One region of the Roseibium album genome, then DNA from elsewhere that is predicted to be linked to it. Evidence: predicted binding sites of a transcription regulator. Region 1 holds the regulator's gene; the other holds the start of a gene.
The links. The regulator PhoB, encoded in region 1, activates phosphate uptake and scavenging genes when phosphate is short. The targets are predictions, from matches to a motif close to TGTCATNNANCTGTCAT.
Positions count from the first base shown of each region.

Region 2: the regulator PhoB is predicted to act here: its motif matches at 4,387-4,403, upstream of phnC (phosphonate ABC transporter ATP-binding protein).

Region 1 covers NZ_OZ247583.1:2,877,108-2,889,171, forward strand. The annotation lists gene pstC (phosphate ABC transporter permease subunit PstC) at 1-573, shown strand, start outside; gene pstA (phosphate ABC transporter permease PstA) at 573-1,922, shown strand; gene pstB (phosphate ABC transporter ATP-binding protein PstB) at 1,934-2,731, shown strand; gene phoU (phosphate signaling complex protein PhoU) at 2,763-3,461, shown strand; gene phoB (phosphate regulon transcriptional regulator PhoB) at 3,531-4,229, shown strand; gene ACO6TI_RS13370 (vWA domain-containing protein) at 4,319-5,971, opposite strand; gene ACO6TI_RS13375 (threonine ammonia-lyase) at 6,407-7,396, opposite strand; gene ACO6TI_RS13380 (hypothetical protein) at 7,540-8,508, shown strand; gene ACO6TI_RS13385 (amino acid ABC transporter ATP-binding protein) at 8,565-9,329, shown strand; gene ACO6TI_RS13390 (transporter substrate-binding domain-containing protein) at 9,347-10,123, shown strand; gene ACO6TI_RS13395 (ABC transporter permease subunit) at 10,211-10,912, shown strand; gene ACO6TI_RS13400 (ABC transporter permease) at 10,909-11,613, shown strand; gene ACO6TI_RS13405 (aminotransferase class I/II-fold pyridoxal phosphate-dependent enzyme) at 11,597-12,064, shown strand, end outside.
Region 2 covers NZ_OZ247583.1:3,676,807-3,688,870, forward strand. The annotation lists gene ACO6TI_RS16725 (class II glutamine amidotransferase) at 1-744, shown strand, start outside; gene ACO6TI_RS16730 (STAS/SEC14 domain-containing protein) at 758-1,123, opposite strand; gene ACO6TI_RS16735 (HD domain-containing protein) at 1,264-1,884, opposite strand; gene ACO6TI_RS16740 (helix-turn-helix domain-containing protein) at 1,934-2,506, opposite strand; gene ACO6TI_RS16745 (VOC family protein) at 2,557-2,967, opposite strand; gene ACO6TI_RS16750 (GFA family protein) at 2,964-3,401, opposite strand; gene ACO6TI_RS16755 (DapH/DapD/GlmU-related protein) at 3,480-4,106, opposite strand; gene phnC (phosphonate ABC transporter ATP-binding protein) at 4,504-5,337, shown strand; gene phnD (phosphonate ABC transporter substrate-binding protein) at 5,392-6,309, shown strand; gene phnE (phosphonate ABC transporter, permease protein PhnE) at 6,386-7,234, shown strand; gene phnE (phosphonate ABC transporter, permease protein PhnE) at 7,246-8,583, shown strand; gene ACO6TI_RS16780 (cysteine hydrolase family protein) at 8,661-9,185, shown strand; gene ACO6TI_RS16785 (lytic murein transglycosylase) at 9,333-10,532, shown strand; gene parA (ParA family partition ATPase) at 10,673-11,314, shown strand; gene ACO6TI_RS16795 (MG2 domain-containing protein) at 11,412-12,064, shown strand, end outside.

The DNA.
Region 1 (12,064 bases):
CTGGAGATCCTTGCAGGTATCCCGACCATCGTATACGGCCTGTTCGCTCTGCTGACTGTAGGTCCGCTTCTCATGTCGGTGTTCGGCGACAATGGCTTCGGTATCATGAAAGCCGGAACGGCGGTGATGACAGCCGGTCTGGTCATGGGCATCATGTTGATCCCGTTCGTGAGTTCGTTGTCGGACGACATCATCAACGCGGTTCCGCAGGCTATGCGCGACGGATCATACGGTCTCGGCGCAACGAAATCGGAAACGGTCAAAAAGGTCGTGCTGCCGGCAGCCCTGCCGGGCATTGTCGGAGCCATCCTGCTGGCGGCCTCGCGCGCCATTGGTGAAACCATGATTGTGGTTCTCGGAGCAGGGGCGGCAGCGCGGCTGAGCCTCAATCCTTTTGAAGCAATGACCACAGTGACAGCCAAGATTGTCAGTCAGCTGACTGGTGATGCGGATTTTGCTTCTCCAGTCGCGCTTGTGGCGTTCGCCCTTGGCATGACCCTTTTTATCGTAACTCTTGGCCTAAACATTTTCGCGCTCTACATCGTGCGCAAATACCGGGAGCAGTATGACTGATGACCGATACAACGATTTCTCCCAAGGTTGCCGAAATGCCGGCAGATCTGCCCTTCAAGTCCAAGTCGCTCTATGAAGTTGATGACCTGACCCGTAAGCGAAATGCCGCCGAAAAGAGGTTCAAGGCCTATGGCGTTGCTGCGATTGGAATCGGCCTGTTTTTCCTGGTGGTTCTTGCATATACGATTATCAGTGAAGGCATTCCCGCCTTTTCAAGGACGATTGTTGAAGTTGAGTTCAGTCTGACGCAGGAGCAATTCGACGAAGCCGAAGGCCAGCTCTTCAAGACAAAGGCCTATGAGCAGATCTTTATCGGAGCGCTTCAGGGCCAGCTGCAGGAGAGCGGTGTCAGTGTCCCTTTTGATGCCGCTACTATTGAGCGCATCGTCGGCAAACCTGGAAACACGATCAGGACATACTTCACGGCCAATCAGGACAAGCTTGGCGATACCGTGGGCTTCGAACTCGCGGCGTCTTCAAGAGTTGACGGTTACATGAACGGCCGCGTCACTCGCGAGAACATGACAGACAGCCGGTTCCTGCAGAAAGCCGACCTGGACCTTGTGGATATTCTGGTTGATGCCGGCGTTATCAAGACGGTGTTCAACTGGAATTTCATCACTGGAGCCGACTCCGGCGTGGATAATCCGGGCGCTGCCGGTATTGGTGCCTCGGTGGTCGGGTCGTTCTTCATGATGCTGGTCGTGCTGTTCCTGTCGCTCCCGATCGGTGTGGCAACGTCAATCTATCTTGAAGAGTTTGCACCTCAAAACAGGTTTACGGACCTTATTGAAGTGAACATATCGAATTTGGCCGCTGTTCCATCGATCGTGTTCGGCATTCTGGGTCTGGCCGTGTTCATCCAGTTCATGCATCTGCCGCAGTCGGCTCCGATCGTTGGCGGACTTGTTCTGACGCTTATGACGCTCCCGACAATCATCATTTCGACCAGAGCGTCTCTCAAGGCGGTTCCGCCGAGCATCCGTGATGCTGCGCTGGGTGTCGGAGCATCCAAGATGCAGGCGATTTTCCATCATGTGCTGCCCTTGGCGATGCCGGGAATTCTGACAGGCACGATCATCGGGTTGGCACAGGCACTTGGCGAAACAGCACCGCTGCTTCTTATTGGTATGGTCGGCTTCGTCGCACGCGGTTACCCTGAAGGCCTGATTGCCGGCTTCACTGATCCAAATTCGGCAATGCCCGCTCAGATTTACACCTGGGCGGCGCGAGCGGATTTTGCATTCTATGAAAAAGCATGGGGCGGTATTGTTGTCCTCCTAATCTTCCTCCTCTCAATGAATATTCTCGCGATCATCCTGCGCCGCAGGTTTGAGCGCCGCTGGTAAGGAACGATCTGATGAACGAGATGGCGAACATTGAACAGGCGATTGAGATGACCGAAAGCAAGATTTCCGCCAGTAAGGTGCAGGTCTACTACGGTGATACGCACGCCATTAAAGACGTCGACATAGAAATTCAGCCGCGATCGGTTACATCGTTCATCGGGCCGTCCGGCTGCGGAAAGTCGACATTCCTGCGCACGATCAACCGGATGAACGACACGATTGACATATGCCGCGTAGAAGGCTCGATCAGGATTGACGGCGAAGACATTTATGATCCGAAAGTCGACCCCGTGCAGTTGCGCGCCAAGGTCGGAATGGTTTTCCAGAAGCCAAACCCTTTCCCGAAATCCATCTACGACAACATCGCTTATGGCCCACGGATCCACGGTCTTGCCCGGAACAAGGCGGAGCTCGACGATATTGTCTCGTCCAGTCTTCAAAAAGCCGGTCTTTGGGAAGAGGTGAAGAACCGTCTGGATGAGCCCGGTACCGGGATGTCCGGAGGTCAGCAGCAGCGTCTGTGTATTGCGCGAGCGATTGCCGTCAGTCCGGAAGTGATCCTGATGGACGAGCCGTGTTCGGCACTTGACCCGATCGCAACGGCTAAAGTCGAAGAACTGATCGACGAATTGCGCGAGAATTTCACCATCGTTATCGTGACACATTCCATGCAGCAGGCGGCCCGTGTTTCGCAGCGTACGGCATTTTTCCACCTTGGAATTCTGGTCGAGGAAGGTTCAACGCAGGACATCTTCACCAATCCGAAAGACAAGCGTACGCAGGACTATATCACCGGCCGCTTCGGCTAATCGAATTACCGAAATCTGAAGGGGACACAGGATGTCTGAACATACAGTCTCGGCATATGACGAAGAACTGACGGCAATGGCCGGAAAAGTCGCCGAGATGGGTGGCCTGGCGGAGCGCGCGTTTGCCGACGCGGTGTCCGCACTCGTCACACAGGATCACGAGCTGGCGAAATCGACGATTGAGAACGACGAACGTCTCGATGCCCTTCATCAGGAGGTCGAGATGAAACTCATCGAGATGATCGCACTTCGCCAGCCCATGGGGCAGGACCTACGTGAAATCACCGCTGCCAGCCGTATTGCGAACGATCTGGAACGTGTCGGCGACCTTGCCAAGAACGTCGCAAAGCGCGCCATTGCCATCGACAGCAATCTGAAATCAAAAAAACTTGCCATTGGTGTCGAGCACATGACCGAGCTCGCATTGGGTCAGTTGAAACAGGTCCTCGATGCCTATACGCGCCGCGACGCCGAGGCAGCCCGGCGGGTACAGGAAGCGGATGCAGAAGTCGATGCCATCTATACCTCCCTGTTCCGCGAGTTGCTCACCTACATGATGGAAGATCCGCGGGTCATCACCCAGTGCGTGCACCTGCTTTTCTGCGCCAAGAACATCGAGCGCATTGGCGACCATGCAACCAATATCGCCGAGAACGTCTACTACATGGTCACGGGTGACCGCCTTCCTGAAGACCGCGCAAAACTCGATGAAACAACCGGTGCCGTTTAGCCGTCGGAATTAGCGGGAAATACCCGGCCGGCGTCCTTTTGCCGGCCGACAATATCGGAGCGAGAATGAATGCCGAAGGTGCTTATCGTTGAAGACGAGGAACCGCTCAGCCTTCTTTTGAGATACAATTTGGAAGCAGAGGGATATCAGGTGGAATCCTGCATTCGCGGGGACGAAGCGGAAATCCGCCTGCGTGAAAGCCAGCCGGATCTTCTGCTGCTTGACTGGATGCTGCCGGGATTGTCGGGAATCGAACTTTGCCGGCGCTTGCGCGCCCGCGAAGACACCGAGCGCCTCCCGGTTATCATGCTGACGGCACGCGGCGAGGAGGCAGAACGGATCCGGGGCCTGTCCACGGGCGCAGACGACTATGTCGTTAAACCTTTCTCCGTCCCGGAATTGATGGCGCGTGTCAGGGCCATTCTGCGCCGGGCGAGTCCGGAAGTCGTTTCGACCATGCTCCGGTCCGGGGACATTGAACTGGACCGCGAAACTCACCGTGTGCGCCGGAATACCAGGGAAGTCCATCTGGGACCGACCGAATTCAGGCTTCTGGAGTTTCTCATGACATCGCCCGGCCGCGTTTTCTCCCGGGAACAACTTCTCGACGGTGTCTGGGGTCATGACGTCTATGTTGATGAACGCACGGTCGATGTTCATGTCGGGCGCCTGCGCAAGGCGCTCAACAAGGGCAAGGCCAAGGATCCGATCCGCACGGTCCGCGGTGCCGGTTACGCCTTCAATGACCAGTTCTCGGTCGCCGGCTGATCCGTTCCAGGACAGGCCCCTTCGGGCGAAGCTCCAATAATGAAAAAGCCCGCCGAATGGCGGGCTTTTTTTAAGACCGGTTCGATGTCTCACATCTTCGCCGTGATGAACTGACCGGGTTTGATGGTTACCTCGGGGACGATCGTCATTGGTGCCGAGCCCTTGATCTGCATGTCGATCTGGTAGCGTCCGGCTCCCAGGGGCATCGGTGGCCAGCGGTTGCTGGATGAACCGCTCCAGCTGATGCTGGCTTCCTTGCCCGAATCCAGGTTCTTGGCTGTCACCTTGATTTCACCCGGGATCTGGGTGTCGAACTTGATACCGGAGGTCAGTTTGGCGTCGACAAAGCCTTTTTCGGATACGGTTATTGTTCCGAAATCGGCTTCGCTGTGATTGTGCTCGGTCAACCTGAGCGCCAGATCATAAGTGCCCGGCGCCAGAAAAATCGGGCCCTGTCCGTCGAACTTGGTTTCGTTGCCGGCCGCATCCGTGACTTTGAGATAATAAATCTGGTCCCAGTCCGCGTTCCAGCTAAGGTTCAGCCCCTGGTCAAGCGCAATCTGAGTGAGCTTACCCTTGTCCAGCGAAATCCGACCCAGATTGACTTCCGCATGGTCATGCTCACTTTGGCGCACGATCAGAGTGTAGTCGCCAGGAGGAACCGGAACAGCGTCCCAGACCCAGTACCAGGCAGCAGGTTCCCGTTTGCGGAAACTGTTCTCAAGATCGCTGTCATTGGTGAGCAATTGCCAGTAATAGGGCTTGTCCTCGCCAGTGGGTGGCACGAGCTGAAGGCCGGTATCGATTGCTACCTCGGTCGTCTGTCCGGATGACACTGAGACCACCTCGGGAAGTGTCACTTCCTGGGCACCGTGTTCAAGATGTCTCCAGACCAGCTGATAGGCACCGGGCATCGCCGAGACGCTGTCTTCTGTGACCTTTGCAATCTCGTCGGCTGTTTCCGGGTTCGTTATCTTCCAGTACTTCGGCATTTTCACCCAGTCGGCGAGCTTCAGCTGGATCGTGCCGGGACCTGCAATCTGCAACTGAATTGTGTCGGCTGCCTCGGTGACTTCCGGTGCCTCAACAACGATGGTCTCCTGTGTGGCGATGCTTTCCGTAACTTGTGAAAGTGCCTCGACAAGACCTGATGTGTCGTTGGCCGGGAAGTAGGCGCCGCCGCCCTTTTCAGCCACGCATTGCAACTGCTTCTGTGCGTCTGCGTCCACACCATATCCGACAACATGGATCTTGAGGCCGGCATCGGATTTTTGCAATGCTTCGGCCAGAGCGCACGGATCGCCCTCGCAGGTTTCAATTCCGTCGCTGACCAGAACAATGGTCCTGTCGTCTTCCTGTCCCGTCAGCTTTTCTGCGGCAAGGCGCAAGGCTTCCGTAATCGGGGTCTTTCCGCGCGGAGACAAAGAATTGAGCTTGCCGCCGATCGCCGCCCCTCCCGCGGCGGAAATGGGATGAACCAGCTCGATGTCGGAGCAGTCTCCCTTGCGTCTGTGCCCGTAAGCAATCAGTCCTGCATTTACCGAAACCGGAAGCTTCGAGGTAACGCTGCTCAAGACTTCCCGCGCGACGGAAATCTTGGGGCGGCCGTCATCAAGACGTCCCCACATAGACCCGGAAGCGTCAAGGATAAACATGGAAGACGGATCAGCCAGGACTGGCGTACCAGTGGTCAAGCCGAATGCGAGAGCAGTAGATGCTGTAAGTATCTTAAGGCTTTTCATCCGATTCCTCTAAAATTCGTAGTTGGCTGGAAGGTCTATCAACCAGTCATTTAGAGAGAGAGTTGCGAAATAGTTACTTGAACTTTCTCTCGATCGGCCTCAGGTTAGAAGAGAACGGAAGTTTATCTGTAATATTGGTCACAATTCCGTATATCTACGGGAATATCTTGAAGGTATCGCTAAGTAAGGTAAACAAACAAAAAAGAGCGACTGTTTGGCAGGCTTTTAAATCTGATGGATCTGCTCTTGACCGACCGGGTGGAGCGCATATTCACTTGCTGTGTCGAAGCAAGAATAGTTGGCGTGCACTGAAAGGCCGTCCGAGTGCATTGGCGTTGGTATCGGTCGGCATGATACCAAGCTGACGCAATCGGTTCCGGCGCGGTGATTGTACTCACGCTGGAGCGCGGTCCCCGTCTGGGAAAATTGATGTCGTCAGCAGGCAGGCTCAGGCTCTGACTCCGGGTCGAGGTCCATGGCCTTGAGGGCCCGGTCCAGGCTGATGTTGTTACCGGTCAACAGCGTTGCTGCCGTTCTGCCATCGAGCGTGTCGACGCACTTGCGAAGGGCCGCGATCCCGGCCGCGGCTCCACCTTCAATCAGGCACTTCTCATGCGTAAGCGCGTATCTCATTGCGTCCACGATCTCTCGTTCCCGGACTTGTACAAATTCGTCAACGAGTTCGCGGCACATGGAAAATGTGTATTGATTATCGGTCGGAATCGGGCCGGGAAGAGCATCGGCTATCGACGGTTTTTCATCGACTTCGACAATCCGGCCCGCCTTGATGCTTTCCATCATCGCCGCACCGTGTTCCAGGGAAACACCGACAATTCTGATTTCCGGTTTCAGGCTTTTGAGTGCTTTGGCCACACCGGACATCAAGCCGCCGCCGCTGAGCTGAATGAAGACGATTTCAAGATCAGGCCGGTCTGCCAGCAGTTCCAGGCCGATCGTTCCCTGGCCAGCTATCACATGCGGATCGTCGAACGGAGAGATGAAGACGAGATTGTCCCGATCCGCAATGCGACGCGCTTCAGCATCCGCTTCATCCTGGTTCTCGCCGAACACGATCACCTCGGCTCCGAAGTCGTGAAGTCCCTTTACTTTTTCCGGTGGAACGATGTTGGTGACGCAAACAACAGCGCGGATGTTCAATAGCCTGGACATATAGGCGACGGCCCGACCGTGATTGCCGCTCGAAACGGTGATGACACCGCGCGATTTCTGTTGGCCATCCAGCGTGAGCAATCTGTTTGCCGCACCGCGCAGTTTGAATGCGCCCGTATCGTGCATCGTTTCCATCTTGAGCCAGATCGGGGCGTTCAAATCCCTCGACAGTCCATGCGACTTGCGCAAGGGCGTCGGCCGAACAAAGTCCGCAATGCGGTTCTGTGCGGCATGGATGTCTTCCAGCTCCACCATGTTTTCCCGTTTCTCCTGTCTCTGAAACCATTGCAGATTGAGTATTGACAAAATAATCTAAATTAGACAATTTGTCTAGAAATTCGATACGAGCCAGCCAAATCCGGGGCGTCGGCTCGTGGCGTTCTGGCAGAGAGAGACAGATGCGGCTGGTAAACAAGCAGGAAATTCTGGCGCAGATCGACGAATGCGCCGCGCTTGCGGAAATCGAAGAAGCTTTCAGAACCTTTGCGCGAGGGGAGGCCCAGGTCGCGCCGGTAACCCATCTCGCCTTTCCCAAGGCTGATGGCGAGTGCCATATAAAATGCGCGCATCTGGGGGATGACGAGGTTTTCACCGTCAAGCTGGCAACCGGATTTTACGGAAATCAGGAACTGGGTCTGTCTTCCAGCAATGGCTTCATGGCGGTTGTCTCCGCAGCAACGGGAATGCCGCTGGCGATCCTTCTGGACGAGGGCGCGCTCACGGACCTGCGCACGGCTCTGGCGGGTGTCATTGCGGTCCGTGTCGGGGCCCGGCGAGGGTCGACAACGCTTGGAGTTATCGGCACTGGCATTCAGTCACGTTTGCAGGCGATGCTGATCTGCAGGCAATTGGGATTCAGCCGGGTTGTCGTCTGGGGGCGTTCGCCGGACAAGGTCTCTGCCGTGGTCGAAGACCTGAAGGCGGAGATGAGTGATGTCAGCGTTTCGCAAGCGGATACCGTTGAGGCGCTCTGCGCGATTTCTGAGGTGATTGTCACGACGACCGCGTCCCGCGAAGCGATCGTCAAGTCCCCTGCTGTCAGGCCGGGTACGCATATCGTGGCGATGGGTGCGGATTCACCCGGCAAGCAGGAGCTGGAACCGGCGCTGTTTTCAAAAGCATCACACGTGGTTGTCGATTCCCTGGATCAATGCACCGAGCACGGCGAAACCGCCAACGCTTTGAAGACCGGCGACATTTCCAGGAGCCGGTTGACCCTTCTTGGCGAAGTGCTGCTTGAGGGGGGGCTCGACCGGGCGGAGGAAGATATCACGATAGTCGATCTCACCGGGGTCGCTGTTCAGGATGCAGCCATCGCAAGGTCCGTGTGGCGCAAGCTGAAACAGGCGGAACTGCAAAACCATTGAACAGGTTTTTTTCGGGTCTGGCCCTCGCGCATCAAAACGATACGGGTAACTACGAAATGTCAGCTGCAACAACGCGTTTGTCGGTTCAAAACCTTAGCAAATCATTCGGTTCGCTGCGCGTTCTCCACGACATCTCGCTTGCGGCCGATGAGGGTCAGGTGATCACGATTATTGGCTCCTCGGGTTCGGGCAAGAGCACGTTCCTACGATGCCTGAATTTGCTGGAGGTGCCTGATGGGGGGGCGATATCCCTGGACGGCAGTCCTGTCGCATATTCCAGCAATGCCCACGGTCTGAAGGTAACGAAGGAAGTGCGGGCTCTGCGAACGGCCTTGCCCATGGTGTTTCAGAGTTTCAATCTGTGGCGGCACATGAGTGTCCGCGACAATGTGGCGATCGCTCCGATCCATGTGCTGGGTAAGCCCCGCGCCGAAGCGAATGAGCGTGCACACGACCTGTTGGTGCGTGTCGGCCTCGGTGAACGAATGCACTTTTATCCGCATCAGTTGTCCGGCGGCCAGCAACAGCGTGCAGCGATCGCGCGTGCGCTGGCGATGGAGCCACGCGCGCTGCTGTTCGACGAACCGACATCCGCTCTTGATCCGGAACTGGTCGGAGAAGTTCTGAAGGTCATCGAGGAACTGGCCGCCGCAGGCAACACGATGCTGATGGTGACACACGAAATGGGTTTTGCTCGCAATGTTTCCGACCGGGTGATTTTCCTCGATCAGGGGCGGGTTGCGGAAAGCGGGACGCCTGAAGAGGTTTTTGACGCACCAAGAACCGAGCGCGCCGCTCAGTTTCTGGCGTCCGTAATGTGACTAGGAGGAGGAGTGAAATGAAGAGACTGGTAATCGCGGCAGCGCTTTCCGCATTTGCGGTTTTGCCTGCCGGCGCCGAGACATTGCGAATTGCAACAAGCGCTGACTATCCGCCCTGGGAATCTGTGAATTCTTCCGGTGAAATGCTGGGTTTCGATCTGGATGTCGGCAATGCCATCTGCGCAAGGATCGAGATGGAATGCGAATGGACCAACCAGGCGTATGACGGGCTTTTGCCGGCACTCGTTGCCGGGCAGTACGATCTGATCATGTCCGCGATATCCATCACCGAGGAACGGAAGAACAGCATCGATTTTTCGACCGCATATGCGCAGGCCCCGGCATCGTTCGGTACGCTCGGCGAGAGCTTTGGCGAGATTTCGGACAAATCCGGCCTGCAGGCCGCGATCGACGGCAAGGCGGTCGGCGTGCAGGGGTCGAGCATTTTCGAGCGGGTGGTTGCCGAACATTTCCCGACCGCCAACGTCAAGACCTATCAGCAGGCGGATCAGATCATCGCAGACCTGAAGACCGGCCGGATTGACGCCGCCGTGATGGAAGTTTCAGCCTGGGATGAATTCGGTGGCGCCGACAAGGACGCAAATTTGACCATGTTCGGTCCGTTGATGACCTATGCGGAGTATCCGCAACTCGGTGACGGGATCGGATTGGGGATCGGCAAGGGCAATGCCGAACTGAAGGCCAGGATAGACGAGGCGATTACCGAACTCCTGGCCGACGGCACGATCACCAAAGCCTCGGACAAGTGGTTCGGCTACGACGTTACGCCCTAAGTTCCGGCAAGATTTCGGATCTCAAGTATCGAAGAGGCAACGCACGATCCCGCGGATGCCTCTTCAAGAAAACAAGGGTCGCAGGGAATGCTTGAGCTGCTGTCATTTGGCAAATCCGGGTGGGGCGACGAGCTGTTGTCGGGCCTCGCAACCACCATGGCGCTTGCAGTTCTCGCATTTGGGGTGGGGCTGGTCTGCGGTCTGCTTCTCATGCTTTTCCGACGCCGGGGAACCATGGCCCGCTATATCACGGTCAGTTACGTTACGGTTTTTCGCGGCGTCCCGGAACTCCTTGTCCTATATCTCTTTTTCTTCGGAACAGGCACTGTCATTCAGTCCGTGGCATCCAGTCTGGGATACACCCAGCGTATCAACCTGAGCGGATTTGCACTCGGTGTGTTTGCCCTCGCCGTGATTGCGACCGCCTATGCTGCCGAAGCCTTTCGCGGAGCAGCCAGCAGTATTCCAAAGGGTCAGCTGGAAGCAGCTGATGCCTACGGTTTCGGGCCTGTCAAACGCTTCACCCTGATTGAGCTTCCCCAATTGCTGCGGGTCGCCTTGCCGGCGATGGGAAACATCTGGCTTGTCATGTTGAAGGACACGGCTCTTGTATCGATGACAGCCGTTGCGGAATTGATGCGCCAGGCAAGTGTCGCGGCCGGTGCCACTCACCGGCCCTTTACATTTTATGCCGTGGCAGCGCTGATCTATCTGTGTGTGTCCTTTCTCTCTGAACGGCTGTTCAAACGAGCTGAAGCCCGGTTTGCGCTCAAGGAAGCAAGCGCATGAATTGGGATCTTCTGCTCTCCTTTGTTCCGCAATTGGTGGCTGGTTTGCCCGTTACGTTGAGCATTCTGGTCTGCAGCCTGGCCATTGGACTTGTCCTGGGAGCACTGTTGTGCTGGGCAAGAATGCGTCGCGCACCTGTCATTGCCCAGGCCGCAGACTTTTATGTTCTGTTCTTCCGAGGCACACCGCTCCTGGTCCAACTTTTCGCGATTTACTATGGCCTGGGGCAATTCGAAGTCGTTCGCGACAGTTTTGCCTGGCCATTGCTCAGGGAAGCCTGGTTCTGTGCGGTTTTGGCGCTTGGATTGAACTCGGCCGCCTTTACCTCCGAAATCATGCGGGGAGGCATTATCGGCGTTGAGCGCGGACAGATCGAAGCCGCAGAAGCATATGGCTTTTCCCGGCTGCAGATCGCGCGGCTGGTTCTGGGGCCACAGGCAGTGCGTTTCGCCCTGCCGTCGTACAGCAACGAGACCATCCTCATGCTCAAGGGCACGGCACTGGCGAGCACCATTTCGATCATGGATCTCACCGGGATCGCCCGCAAACTGTCGGCGCTGCACTTTGCCCCCTTTGAATCCTTCATTGCGGCAGGAGGAATTTACCTCTTGCTGGCAATGGCTCTGACACTGTCCTATTCGGCGATTGAAAAGCGCCTTGCATGGGAACGAGAGAGGAAAACCAATGTTTCACCCGTTTGACGTTGAACAGTTTCTTTCTGAGCTGGAGCATGGCGTAAAGTACAACTACTCGGAAAGTGGCGTTCATCCCATGACACTCCGGGAGCTGGTCGACCTGGTCGGTCTGGACCCGGATGTTTTGTGGAACACGATGCTCGACTATCCGCAAGTGAACGGAAGTACGTTTCTTCGAGAGAAGATCTCGGCAATGTATCCGGGAACCAATGCCGACAACGTTCTTGTGACTGTTGGTGCCACTGAAGCCAACACGCTGATTGCCAATACGTTGCTTCAACCGGGCGACAGTATGGTTGCCTTCAGGCCCATCTATGAACAGTTGACCGGTGACGCGCGGAACCGGGGTGTGGATGTGCGCTATGTCGACATGGAAGCCGACAACGGCTGGGCGATAGACCCCGAAGCCGTCATGGCAGCTGTGGGCCCGACGACCAAGCTGATTCATGTCATCAAT
Region 2 (12,064 bases), 800 kb from region 1:
GAAGTCATCTGCGATCCGGAGCATTCCCTGATCGATCAGAGTCGCAATGCCTTGTCCTGCAAAACGGCAGTCAATGCCGATGGCTTCGGCGTCGCATGGTACGGAGATCGGGAGACACCATGCCTTTACAAGGACGTGCGGCCGGCCTGGTCGGACCCCAACCTCCTGCAGATCGCGCGGCATATCCGCTCAAGACATTTTCTGGCGCATGTGCGTGCCTCGACCGGGACGGCGACGACACGCGACAACTGTCATCCGTTTACACATGAGCGCTGGACGTTCATGCACAACGGTCAGGTCGGTGGATATGAAAAGGTTCGCCGCCGGCTGGACAATATGATCCCGGACGACCTTTACGGGCATCGCATGGGTGGCACGGACAGCGAATGCCTGTTTCTGGTCGCGCTGGCTTATGGTCTTAATTTGCATCCGCGGGCCGCCATGGCCAGGGCTGTTCGCGAGGCGGAAGCCCTGTCACGGTATTCGGGCGTTGCGCCTCACATGCGATTTGCATCGGCCTGGTCTGACGGAACAACGCTCTATGCAGCGCGCTACGCGTCGGACAAGTTTGCACCGACGCTCTATTACCGGCAATTTGAAGACGGCATCATGGTCGTTTCAGAGCCCCTGGACGAAGCGAGAAATTGCTGGGTTGAAGTCCCGCAGGGCCACATGATCAAGGTAAGTGACGGCGCAGTGGAAGTGGTAGCCTTCCTCAGCGAGGAAGAACTCGCACACGCGTGAGCTCAATTGGCGTTCAGCTTTCGATCCAGTGCCAGGCCGTTTCTATCTCGTCCCTGTCGAAGTGCTTTTCCTGGATACCGACCATCTTGGCGAATGTCGCGTCAATCGCGACAAGGGCTGCCATAAGCTTGCCATCAGCCACGATCCCAACCTTGTGAAGGTGTTTCATGTGAGTAAGCACCCACTTGATGTCCGACGCGGCTGCCTCGAAGGAAATGCCGACATGCTCGCCGAGGACTACCAGGATACTGATCTTGTCAAAGGCTTCGATCATCTCTTCGGCCTTTGCAATCAATTCCGTTTCCTGCTCGATATCGACTTTGCCGGAGATTTCGACGCCGAGAACCGGGCCATTGCTGCGGGGCAGGATCGTATACATGGGTGCATCCTCCGAAGTGAGCGGGCATTTCCGCTGCAGGAGGAAAATCCTAGTGCAATCCGGGAAAGGTGATCAAGCCTACCAGGCCGGTCCACACCCGGGGGTATGTGATTGCTTCGCCGAAAAGATGCGTTCCGGGTTCAGTCGGCACTTTTCCTTAACTCCGATAAAATCTGAAGCGTATTTTCGTCCACGATATCGCGGATTTGCCGCGTCAGGGGAAATACATCCGTGCGCTCGCGTCCGTATGTCAGGTTGAACTCATGAAATTCAACGCTTTGGGGCGGCATCAGGTGGTGCTGCTTAATGGTTTCCAGCTTGTCGAATGCCTTGGCAAGACGCGCCTCGAGCGTTTCAGCCTGAGCGTATTCGTCCCACAGGACAAGAAAATCTCGTGAAACGTCTGCTGGCAGGCTGGCGCAAAGCGTCTGAAAATCGGCTCTTTCCCGCTTCTCCCGATCATCGCCATCGCGTTGCAGCGGTGCCGGAACGTCCCCGGAAATTGCTTCACCGAGGTCGTGTATCAGGCACAGTTTCATTAGCCTCGACAAGTCGACTCCCGCAAGTTCCCTTTCAAACAGAAGAACCATGAGTGCAAGCCGCCAGCTATGTTCCGCCGTGCTTTCCGGACGGCCCTGGCGCGTTGAGCCGGACCGCAGTGTGTCTTTCAACCTTTCTGCCTCCTGGAGAAAGGTCAGGAGTCCGGTCAGTCGTTGAGGCTGCATGGCCGCAGCTGGCATCTCGGGATCTGATAGCGACATGGTGTCGATGATAACGTTCCCGCTGCAGCTTTTCGACAGTCTGAATAATTTATGCAGGTGCCTTTGGCTCATCCCGTACGAGGCGCGCAAATCGTCCGTCTGACAGGGCAAGTCGCGAAATCCGGATATCGCTTTCCGGTATTGTCAGTTCGGTGAATTCCGCGCGTTCCGTGCGGTAGACAATGTCGACGCCGCAGGGTTCGAACCAGCCTTTGTCCTCCAACTGGTGCTCGATACGGCGAATGCTCTCGGAAGCAAATTGCCATAAGGGCCTGTCCATCAGCTCCGAGACAGGCACGTGCCAAAGCCGCACGCGTTTCGGTGACGCGGCAAGAAGCCGGTGAGTCAGGTCGCAGACAAGGTGCACAGGCGTCGAGGCCTGCGTGACAAGGTCCAGAAGAGCACGATCTGACGCGGTTTCCGGACGAGCACGCAATAGACGCGTGATTTTCCGCCGGGCGCGGTCGTCGGGCTCGGACCGTCCACTTTCCCAACGTGAAATCCTGCTTTGGGAAACGCCCAGGTCTTCCGCAAGTGCATGCTGCTTGACCCGGTTGAGCACGCGCCACCTTCTGAGTGAAGGGCCCAGGCTCGATTGAAGAACGGCTGTATCAATAGTCATGCTTCGATTGTAGCGCCAAATGCCGCGCAGGGGGAGGCGGCAGCTCGCATTCAGGTTGACTTGAATGCCCTGCTGGACACCTGAACCGAGTTGCCGTCAGGATCCTTTGCATTTGCAAATTCATATCCGTCTGCCTGGTGAATGGAACCGAACTTCAATCCCTTGTTCGAGGCACTTTCATGAAAGGCTGCAACGTTCTCCACATCGAACACAAGCTTGACCGCAGCCTGGCCGAGCTTTTGCGCTTTGCCTGCCTTGTGAAGCAGCAAGTGCGCACCGCCATTTTCCGGCACCAGTTCGGTCAACCGGTCGGTTGGTGTCCTGATGGCTTTGAAACCAAAGAAGAATGCATAGAACGAGGTACTGATATCCACGTCTCGTACGTAAAGGATGATGCGATGGAGACTGGCGGCAATCGGGGTCTCGACACACCGCGAACCGGTCTGCTCTGCTTCGTTCATTTTTTGAGTTCGCCTTGTGTGAAGGCGATCGAGGGATCGGAAGAATGCTCGACATTCTCGCCCGGAACCGTGACCCACTGATGCTTGCGGTGCTCATATACCGAAAAACGCGGACTTGGAAAATCCGGATCGGCAAACGCTCCGACCGGGATAGCCGTCACGCCTGGCCAGCCTTCGATCACAAAGGCGAGGGTCGACCCGCAGGTGGGGCAAAAGCGATAAGTGGCCGTGTGCCCGCTGTCGCAATCCCGTTGCCATTCTGAAAACTTGCCCGAAAGCGTGACATGCTCGTCCGGCCATCGTGCCTGAACGGCAAACACGCTGCCGGTCCGTTTCTGGCATTCAAGACAATGGCAGGCGGAGATGCGTACCGGTTCGCCTTCACACACGGCGCTCAGCTGTCCGCATCTGCACGATGCCGTTCGTTTCACCATCTATCGCCTCCAACGCGTTTCGACCTGCAGCAAAGCACTCGAGCTGGATGCGTTCAATAGGGGTGTTGTCGAAGACACCTATCGATATTTTTCAATAAAGGCATCGATCGGCAAGTTGCGGAAATCCGGCAAACGTTCGCGTAGTTGCTCATGGCTCCAGTCCCACCATGAAATCTCCATCAAAGCGTCTTCCTGATTTTCGGTGAAACGGCGCTTGATCGGTTTGGCGGCCACACCGCCAACCACCGTATATGGGGGAACGTCCCGCGCGACCACCGCACCTGCAGCCACGATGGCACCCGTTCCGATGGTGACGCCGGCAAGCACGGTGACGTTGTGACCAATCCAGACGTCGTTTCCGATGGTCACCCAGTCGTCCTTGCGCCACTGAAAGAACTCGGCGTCGTCATCACCAAGACCATAGGCGGCCGCCCGGTAGGTGAAATGGTGTTGGGAAGCGCGCCAGGTCGCATGGTTTCCGGGATTGAGCCGCACGCGACGTGCAATCGAGCAGAACTTGCCGATGCTTGTCCAGATGACGTCGCCGTCCTGTACGATGTAGGAGTAGTCGTCCATCCGGCTCTCACGCATGTCGGTTCGCGCGCCGACCTCCGTCCAGATGCCGAGTTCGCAATTCATGATGTTGGCGTCCCGGTGAACATTCGGGCTTTCCGTGAGCGAGGGTTTTTGCGTGGGTGCGGACATCGGACCTCCTTCAAGTGCTGACCTTCCAGGCGAGTGCCTTTTAGCGAGCACAGAGTCTGTGTGCGTGAAGCTTTCATGACGTTGTCATGACGGCAGCCGCTAATTTTGCCTGTTGAACATCGTGGAAAACCACAAAAATCGGACAATCCCGTAAACAGCATCTCGAAATCAGGCCGAACCGTTCAGCGCTCATGAGCTGTAAATCGATCGCGCTAAGGATCGGTAAGAACGTATTGAATTCACTTAACCGGCAAAGCCGGAACAAGGATCGAAAGATCCATGTCATTGAACTGACGTAAATTCTTAGCCTCACTGTCAAGAACTCGTCATCTTTCTGTAATCGACGGATGGCTCATGTCGCCCAGCGTTATCAATCGAAAAAGAACAGGGCTGGCGCGTGATTCAGTTTCAGAATGTCACCAAGACTTTCGGGTCTCGGACTGCGGTCAACAAGGTCAGTTTTAATATCGACGAACCGCAGATGGTCGGCATAATCGGTCGGTCGGGTGCCGGTAAATCGACACTGCTGCGAATGATCAATCGGCTCACACCTGCGACTTCAGGAAAAATCCTGTTCGAGGGACGTGACATACTTCGCCTTCGAGGCGCGATGATGCGCCGTTGGCAGCGCGATTGCGCCATGGTCTTCCAGCAGTTCAATCTTGTTCCCCGCCTTGACGTCGCGACCAACGTGATGCTGGGCCGGCTGAATGGCCACGGCACGTTGAAGAGCCTTTTCAATATCTTCGGCGAAGCGGATGTCGCGGATGCGCTCCAGGCTCTCGATCGCCTCGGTATTGTGCAGGAGGCAACGAAACGTGCCGAAGAATTGTCCGGTGGGCAACAGCAACGGGTAGCGATTGCCCGCGCGCTGATGCAAGGCCCCCACATGATCCTTGCAGATGAGCCGATAGCCTCTCTCGATCCCATGAATGCGAAAATCGTCATGGACGCGCTTCGGCAAATTCATGAGCGCGACAACAAGGTTGTCATCTGCAACCTGCATACGCTCGACACGGCGCGTTCCTATTGCGATCGGGTGATCGGCATGCGTGACGGTTTCATCGTTTTTGATGGGAAGCCGGAAGAACTCACGACTACCGCTGCTCGTGAAATTTACGGCGCGGACGAAAGCTTCAACGAGGCCGCCACTTCCACAGCCATTGATGCCGGAAATACCGGCACAAGAGAATCCGTCGGTGCGATGACCCCGGCGGCAGCGGCAGGTTAATCCGCCTGCGCACAGATAAACGTCATCAGTTTCAGATCCCGGGGAGTGTCCCAAATGAAAATCGTTTCCAAAATTGCTGCGCTTGCTGCTGTCAGCATGATCGCTCTGAACGCTTCAGTTGCTGGAGCAGAAGAAATCACGGAATTCCGCATCGGTATTCTGGGTGGTGAAAACGCTTCTGACCGCCTGCGTGCTTACGAATGCCTGGAACAAAAAACCGCTGACCTGCTTGGTGTTCCGGTCAAACTGTTCGCACCAGCCGACTATAATGGTGTGATCGAAGGTCTGCTCGGCGGCAATCTCGACATGGCTTGGCTCGGCGCTTCCGGCTATGCGAAGGTCTTCATTACCGATCCGGAAGCTGTGGATCCGGTTCTGGTCAAGGTGAACGTGGATGGCGGCTACGGCTACTATTCCATCGGCTTTGCGCGCAACGACAGCGAGATCAACTCGTTGGATGACATGAAGGGCAAGGTCTTCGGCTTCGGCGATCCGAACTCGACTTCAGGCTACCTGATCCCCTCCATCGCCATTCCGCAGGAAGGCTACTCCATGTCTGCCGGCGAATATTTCGGCGACGTGGTCTTCACCGGTGGCCATGAGCAGACCATTGTTGCTGTTTCCAACGGCGATATCGACGCCGGCGTGACCTGGGCTGACGGCCTCGGCGAGTGGGAAGACGGCTACAACTCCGGTGCCCTGCGCAAGGCCTCTGATGCCGGTCTTGTCGACATGACCGAACTGCGCAAGATCTGGCAATCCCCGGTGATTCCGGAAGGCCCGATTGTTCTTTCCAAGAAGCTGCCGGAAGACGTCAAGATCAAGATGACCGGCCTTGTCGCGTCCTTGAATTCCATCGATCCGGATTGCGCCTACAACATCGCTGCCGGCGAGACCAAGGGTTTCATGCCGATCACTCACGAGGCTTACGTCAACATTGTTGAAGCCCGTAAGGCGAAAAACAAAAACTGATCGGTTCGTCCGAACCGGAACGCGGGCCGCATTTCGGCCCGCGTTTTCTTGCGATCTGCTTCAAAGGACATTGGTAATGGCTGTTGCCGCTCTCGAACAGGAAATCCTGTCCATGCGCAAACGCCGTCAGCTCTATTCTCTCATGGGAATTTTGCTGGTAGCGGCGGTGCTGGTTTCCGGATACTCGAAATCAAACGAGATGAATTCCGGAGGATTCCTGCAAGGCCTTTCCAAGTTCTTTGACTATCCGGGCGAAATCGTTGTGGAAGCGTGGCAGGCCGGGCCTGCCTTCTTCGGCCTGATCATTCAGTACGTACCTGCGATGCTGGAGACGCTGAATATTGCCGGGGTTGCGACCCTTCTGGGTGGCGCCATGGCGGTTATTCTGGCGATGGCGTCCACCCGCAACGTCGACAGCTGGGGCCCGCTCATCCCGGTCGTCCGGCGCATGATGGACATTATGCGGGCCTTTCCGGAACTGATCATTGCCCTTTTCCTGATCTTCGTTCTCGGATCCAGCCCGGTTCCGGCAATGATCGCAGTTGCCTTCCACACAGCGGGGGCACTCGGCAAACTGTTTTCCGAGGTCAATGAAAACATCGACCGAAAGCCGATAGAAGGCCTGTCTGCCTGCGGCGCCAGCTGGCTTCAGCGGATCCGGTTTGCGGTCATGCCGCAGGTCGCGCCGAACTATCTCAGCTATTTCCTGTTGCGGCTTGAAATCAACGTCCGCGCGTCTGCCATTCTGGGGTTTGTCGGTGCCGGCGGTATCGGCCAGGAACTGCGCCGGACAATCGGCTGGGGCAAGGGGGCAGGCGACGAAACAGCAGCAATCTTCGTGCTTTTGTTTCTCACCATCATGCTGATTGACCAGGTTTCTTCCTTCCTGCGCGGCAAGCTTGTCGGCGCCAGTCGCGCTCATTGAGGAGAACTGAGATGGCAATCGACACACTCAATGAGCCGGTCTTCAATCGGGATATGGTCTTCAGGAATGTACGTCGCAGAGCCTGGATCACGGTCGGTGCACCGTTGGCGATCCTAGCATATCTGACCTACACCTGGTTTGCCTTCAATGTGCCGAACCTGCTTGCCAAGGCACAGCCCGAGCGCGCGGCGATCCTTGCGACCGATTCCGTCGCCTACAAGGTTCACGTGACCAAGTTTCTGCGCCGCGACATCATGGAAGTCGCCATTGAAGGGGAACGTCGCGCAACCTATTCACAGGAAGACTTGCCCGAATGGGTTGAAGTCGACGGCACCGACGCCGTGATCGATCTTGGCGAGGGCTACGGGGTCACTATCGCCGGCAAGGTGATGGAATTTACCGTTCCTGACTATGGTACGATCAAGGTCACGGCGACCAACAGTGGTGTCGAGACCGAGCTTCCCGCCGGTCCGGTACCCGACTGGCTGAAGGACAACCCGAAAAAGCTCGATGCCAGACCCACGCTGGATCGCCGCGTGCAGGTTACGCGGACCAAAATTGAAGTGCATAACTATTTCGGGGGCTGGGAGAATTTCTGGTTTCCGTTTCACTCCGAACTCCACGGCATGTCCTTCAGCCAGCTTTGGGCAATAGCGCTCTCCAATGAGCGCCTGGATCCGAACAGGTCCAACATGTCGCTTATCATGCATGATTTTCTGGAAAATCCGGACTGGCAGCATGGCGAGGTCTTTGTGGCCCTCTTCGAGACGATCATGATGGCTGTGCTCGGCACGATCACCGCAGCCCTGTTCGGCCTGCCCCTGGCCTTTCTTGCCGCCCGGAATTTCACGCCGTCCAGGTTCTTGCGCTTCGGAACGCGCCGACTGTTCGACTTCCTGCGCGGCATCGACATGCTGATCTGGTCCTTGATCTTCATTCGTGCCTTCGGTCTCGGTCCGCTTACCGGCGCACTCGCGATTGCCTTCACCGATACCGGTTCCCTCGGCAAGCTTTTTTCCGAAGCGCTGGAAAACATAGACAACAAGCAGGTCGAAGGTGTCAGGGCAACCGGCGCCAGCCAGATCCAGAGATACCGCTTTGGCGTGATCCCGCAGATCCTGCCGGTCTTCGTTTCCCAGGTGCTCTACTACCTTGAATCGAATACACGCTCGGCCACCGTGATCGGTGCCCTCGGGGCCGGGGGGATCGGCCTGATGCTGGTCGAGACCATGAAGACCTCGCGTGACTGGGAAAACACCAGTTACATCATCATTCTGACAATCGTCGTCGTGATCGTGATGGACCAGACCTCAAGCTGGCTGCGCCGCAAGCTGATTGAAGGAAGATAAGCCGCGAAAACAGAAAAGCGCGGCAGTTGCGCTTTTTTGCCCCCTATGGTCCGCTTGACCTGCAGGAGGCAAAAACCATGCTGGATCACATCGGATTGCTGATTGTTGACGTCCAAAGGGGCTTTGTTGCACCCGGGACGTCGCATATCCCTCGCATTGTAGAGAAGGTGCAGAACGACTATCGCCATGTCGCGGCATCGAGGTTCTTGAACAACGTCAACTCGCCTCATCGCTGCTTTCTGGGTTGGAACCGTTTCCTGCCAGGCACAAATGAAACGGAACTTGCATTCAAGCCGTCACGAGAAGCTTTCGTTTTTGACAAGCCACAATACTCGGCCGTCTCGTTTGAACTTTTGCGGTGGGTTCATCTCAACAGTCTCTCGGAAGTTCATCTTTGCGGTATCGATACGGAAATCTGTGTGCTGACGTCTGCCACGGCACTCTTTGAAGTCTCCCTCAAACCCGTCGTGCTGGAATGGGCCTGCGCATCAGGAGGTGGGCCCGATGGGCACGCGGCAGGACTTGTGGCATTGCGCCGTCTGATCGGGAAAGACAATGTCTGGGCCGATCAGTCCGGCACCAGTTTTTTCGATGGATCATGACCGCTGCGGTGCGCTGGATTTTCCCTGATTGCGGCGACAGGCAGCCGTTGTATGTGGTTAAGTTCTCTCAGAACCCTTTTTCGCCGCATTTCCGTCGTGCCATGGTCACGACGATCGGCGGATGATTCAACGCACGTGGAGGGGCTGATGCAGCAAGGCGGCTGGAAGAAACTTATTGCAGTGGTTCTCGGATCCGGGATTTTTGCCGGGTCGATGACCGGCGCAGCGTTCGCCATTGAAAGCTGTGTTTCGGCGCTCAAAAAGCAGGCCGTTTCCGCCGGGGTTCGACCTGAAATCGCGGAGCGGATGCTCAAGGGGGCTTCCTTCGACGAAAAGGTCATCCGGTTTTCGACATCCCAGCCGGAATACAAGACTGAAATCTGGGACTACATGGCCTTCCTTGTCGACGCCGAACGTATCAAGGACGGCAAAAAGAACCTGAAAAAACACCGCAAGACCCTGACCGACATCGAAAAACGCTACGGCGTCGATCGTCATATCGTTCTTGCTGTCTGGGGAATTGAGAGCGACTTCGGTCAGTTCAAGGGGGATTTCTATACACCCCATGCTCTCGCGAACCTGGTTTGCGCGGGGAAGCGCCGCCAGAAATATTTCCGCGGCGAATTGATCAAGACCTTGCAGATTGCGTCGCGCGGTGACGTACCGGCCAGTGACTTCCAGGGGTCCTGGGCTGGTGCCTTCGGGCAGACGCAGTTCATGCCCAGCACCTACAACAGTCTTGCTGTTGATTTCGACGGCGACGGACGCAAGGATCTTGTCAATTCCGTCCCCGACGCCTTGGCTTCGACGGCAAATTTCCTGAAAAATGCCGGTTGGCGCGACAGCCGCGCATGGGGTTATGAGGTCAAGGTTCCCGCTGGATACTCAGGCCCTGCCGGTCTCAAGAAACGGGCGTCCCTGTCAACCTGGGGTCAACGGGGCTTGAAGAAGATCGATGGCGGAAACATCTCCGGCAAGACCGAGGCCGCACTGATCCGCCCGGCCGGTGCGAACGGACCGGGTTTTCTGGTAACGCGGAATTTCAACGCGCTTCGCTCCTATAATGCATCGACCTCCTACGGCCTGGCGATTGCGCTCCTGTCCGAACTCGTGTCGGATGGCGATCCTTTCAAGACACCGTGGCCGACAGACAATCCGGGTCTTTCCAGGGTGCAGCGGCTGGAATTGCAGAAGCTCCTCAACAGGAATGGCTTCAATGTAGGCGAACCGGACGGCAAGGTCGGGCCGCTTACGCGGGCCGGGATCAGAAAGGCCGAAGCCAAATATGGGCTGCCTGTTACCGGGCGACCGTCCTGGAATGTCTATAATTCTCTAGGTGGCAAGTAAGGACGCAGGACCGGCATTCTTTGCTTGCAAAACAGGTCGGTCTTTGCAATCGACAGGGGAATATTTCGTATTGCAGCATTGTTTTGTTGCGCTGCGAAAAATGGCATCGCAATATACCGGTTGTTTCCAGGAGGATTGCGATGTCCGGTCGAATATTGACTGTAGCCCAACAAAAGGGCGGGTCAGGGAAAACAACTCTGGCGGCACATCTGGCGGTTGCCCTTGCCGGTCGATCAGGCGAGCCCGTCGCGATTCTGGACGTTGACCCTCAAGGCTCCCTTGGTACCTGGTTCGAGGCACGTGAAGAAAATCTGGGAGAGGCCGGCACCGGCCTTGAGTTCCGGACGGCATCGGGGTGGGGCGCGCGGCGTGAAGCCCGATCCTTGGCAAGATCACATGGTTATGTCGTTGTTGATACGGCACCGAAAACCGATACAGATGCCAAACCGGCTATAGACGCGGCGGACTTTGTCATTGTGCCAGTCCAGCCGACACCTGTGGATCTTTGGGCGACCTCTCAGACAATCGATCTCGCTGCGCGCGAGAGTACACCGGCTTTGCTGGTGTTGAACCGTGTTCCACCGCGCGCATCACTCACCGGTGAAATGGCCGATGCGATCGCTGCGTCAGGCTATGATGCGTTGAATTCCCGCCTGGGCAACAGGACCGTTTTTGCCTCGGCGATGGGCAAGGGGCTTGCCGTTACCGAAGAAGCACCTTCAAGCAAAGCCGCTCAGGAAATCGTGTTGCTCATTGATGAACTGGTCGGCCGGATTGACTGATCGATCCCTTCGAGGTCGAAACGGGCAAATTTTTGTCTTGTCCTAGTCACGTTCCGATGCCTTGATAGGGGAAATTATCGGTCCGGGAGGACAGGCCATGTTTCTTTTTTCCAAAGTTTTCAAATCCGTTTATTCAAAAACAGCGCATCGGAACAGCCGAAAATCAAAGATTTTCCGTCCGATTCTGGTTGCAGGAGCGGCTGCCATACTGGCAATGCCTGCAGGTGCGCAGGACCGGCGCATCGTGACGATCGATGACGCCGACTTCTTCGGAAGTGACTACCGAACCGTGAAGGATGTTGATCTGGAGGGCTGCAAGGCGGCCTGTCTGACTGACAATCAGTGCCGCGCCTTTACATTCAACACGTCGGCCGGCTGGTGTTTTTTGAAATCGGATTTCGGCGAACTCCAGAGTTTCGCTGGCGCCATTGCAGGCAGGGTGGTTGAAGTCAGGGCGCCACGCGCAGATCTGAGCGCGGACAGGAAAGCGGAACTGGCGTTTCTGCCCGGTTCGCAATTGGAAACTGCGGCAACCTACACGCAAAGCATCGCCAATTCCGGCCGCTCGACGGCACAAACGGTGGAACAGCTACGCCGCAACGGGATTGCAGCGCTGAACAATCGCAATGGAGCGCTCGCCGAGGCGGACTTTGTCCAGTTGATCGTTCTGGAACCTGGCGACTTCAACGACTGGACAAGCCTGACAGCAGCATTGCTGCTTCAAAATTCGGACAACTGGCAGGAACGGGA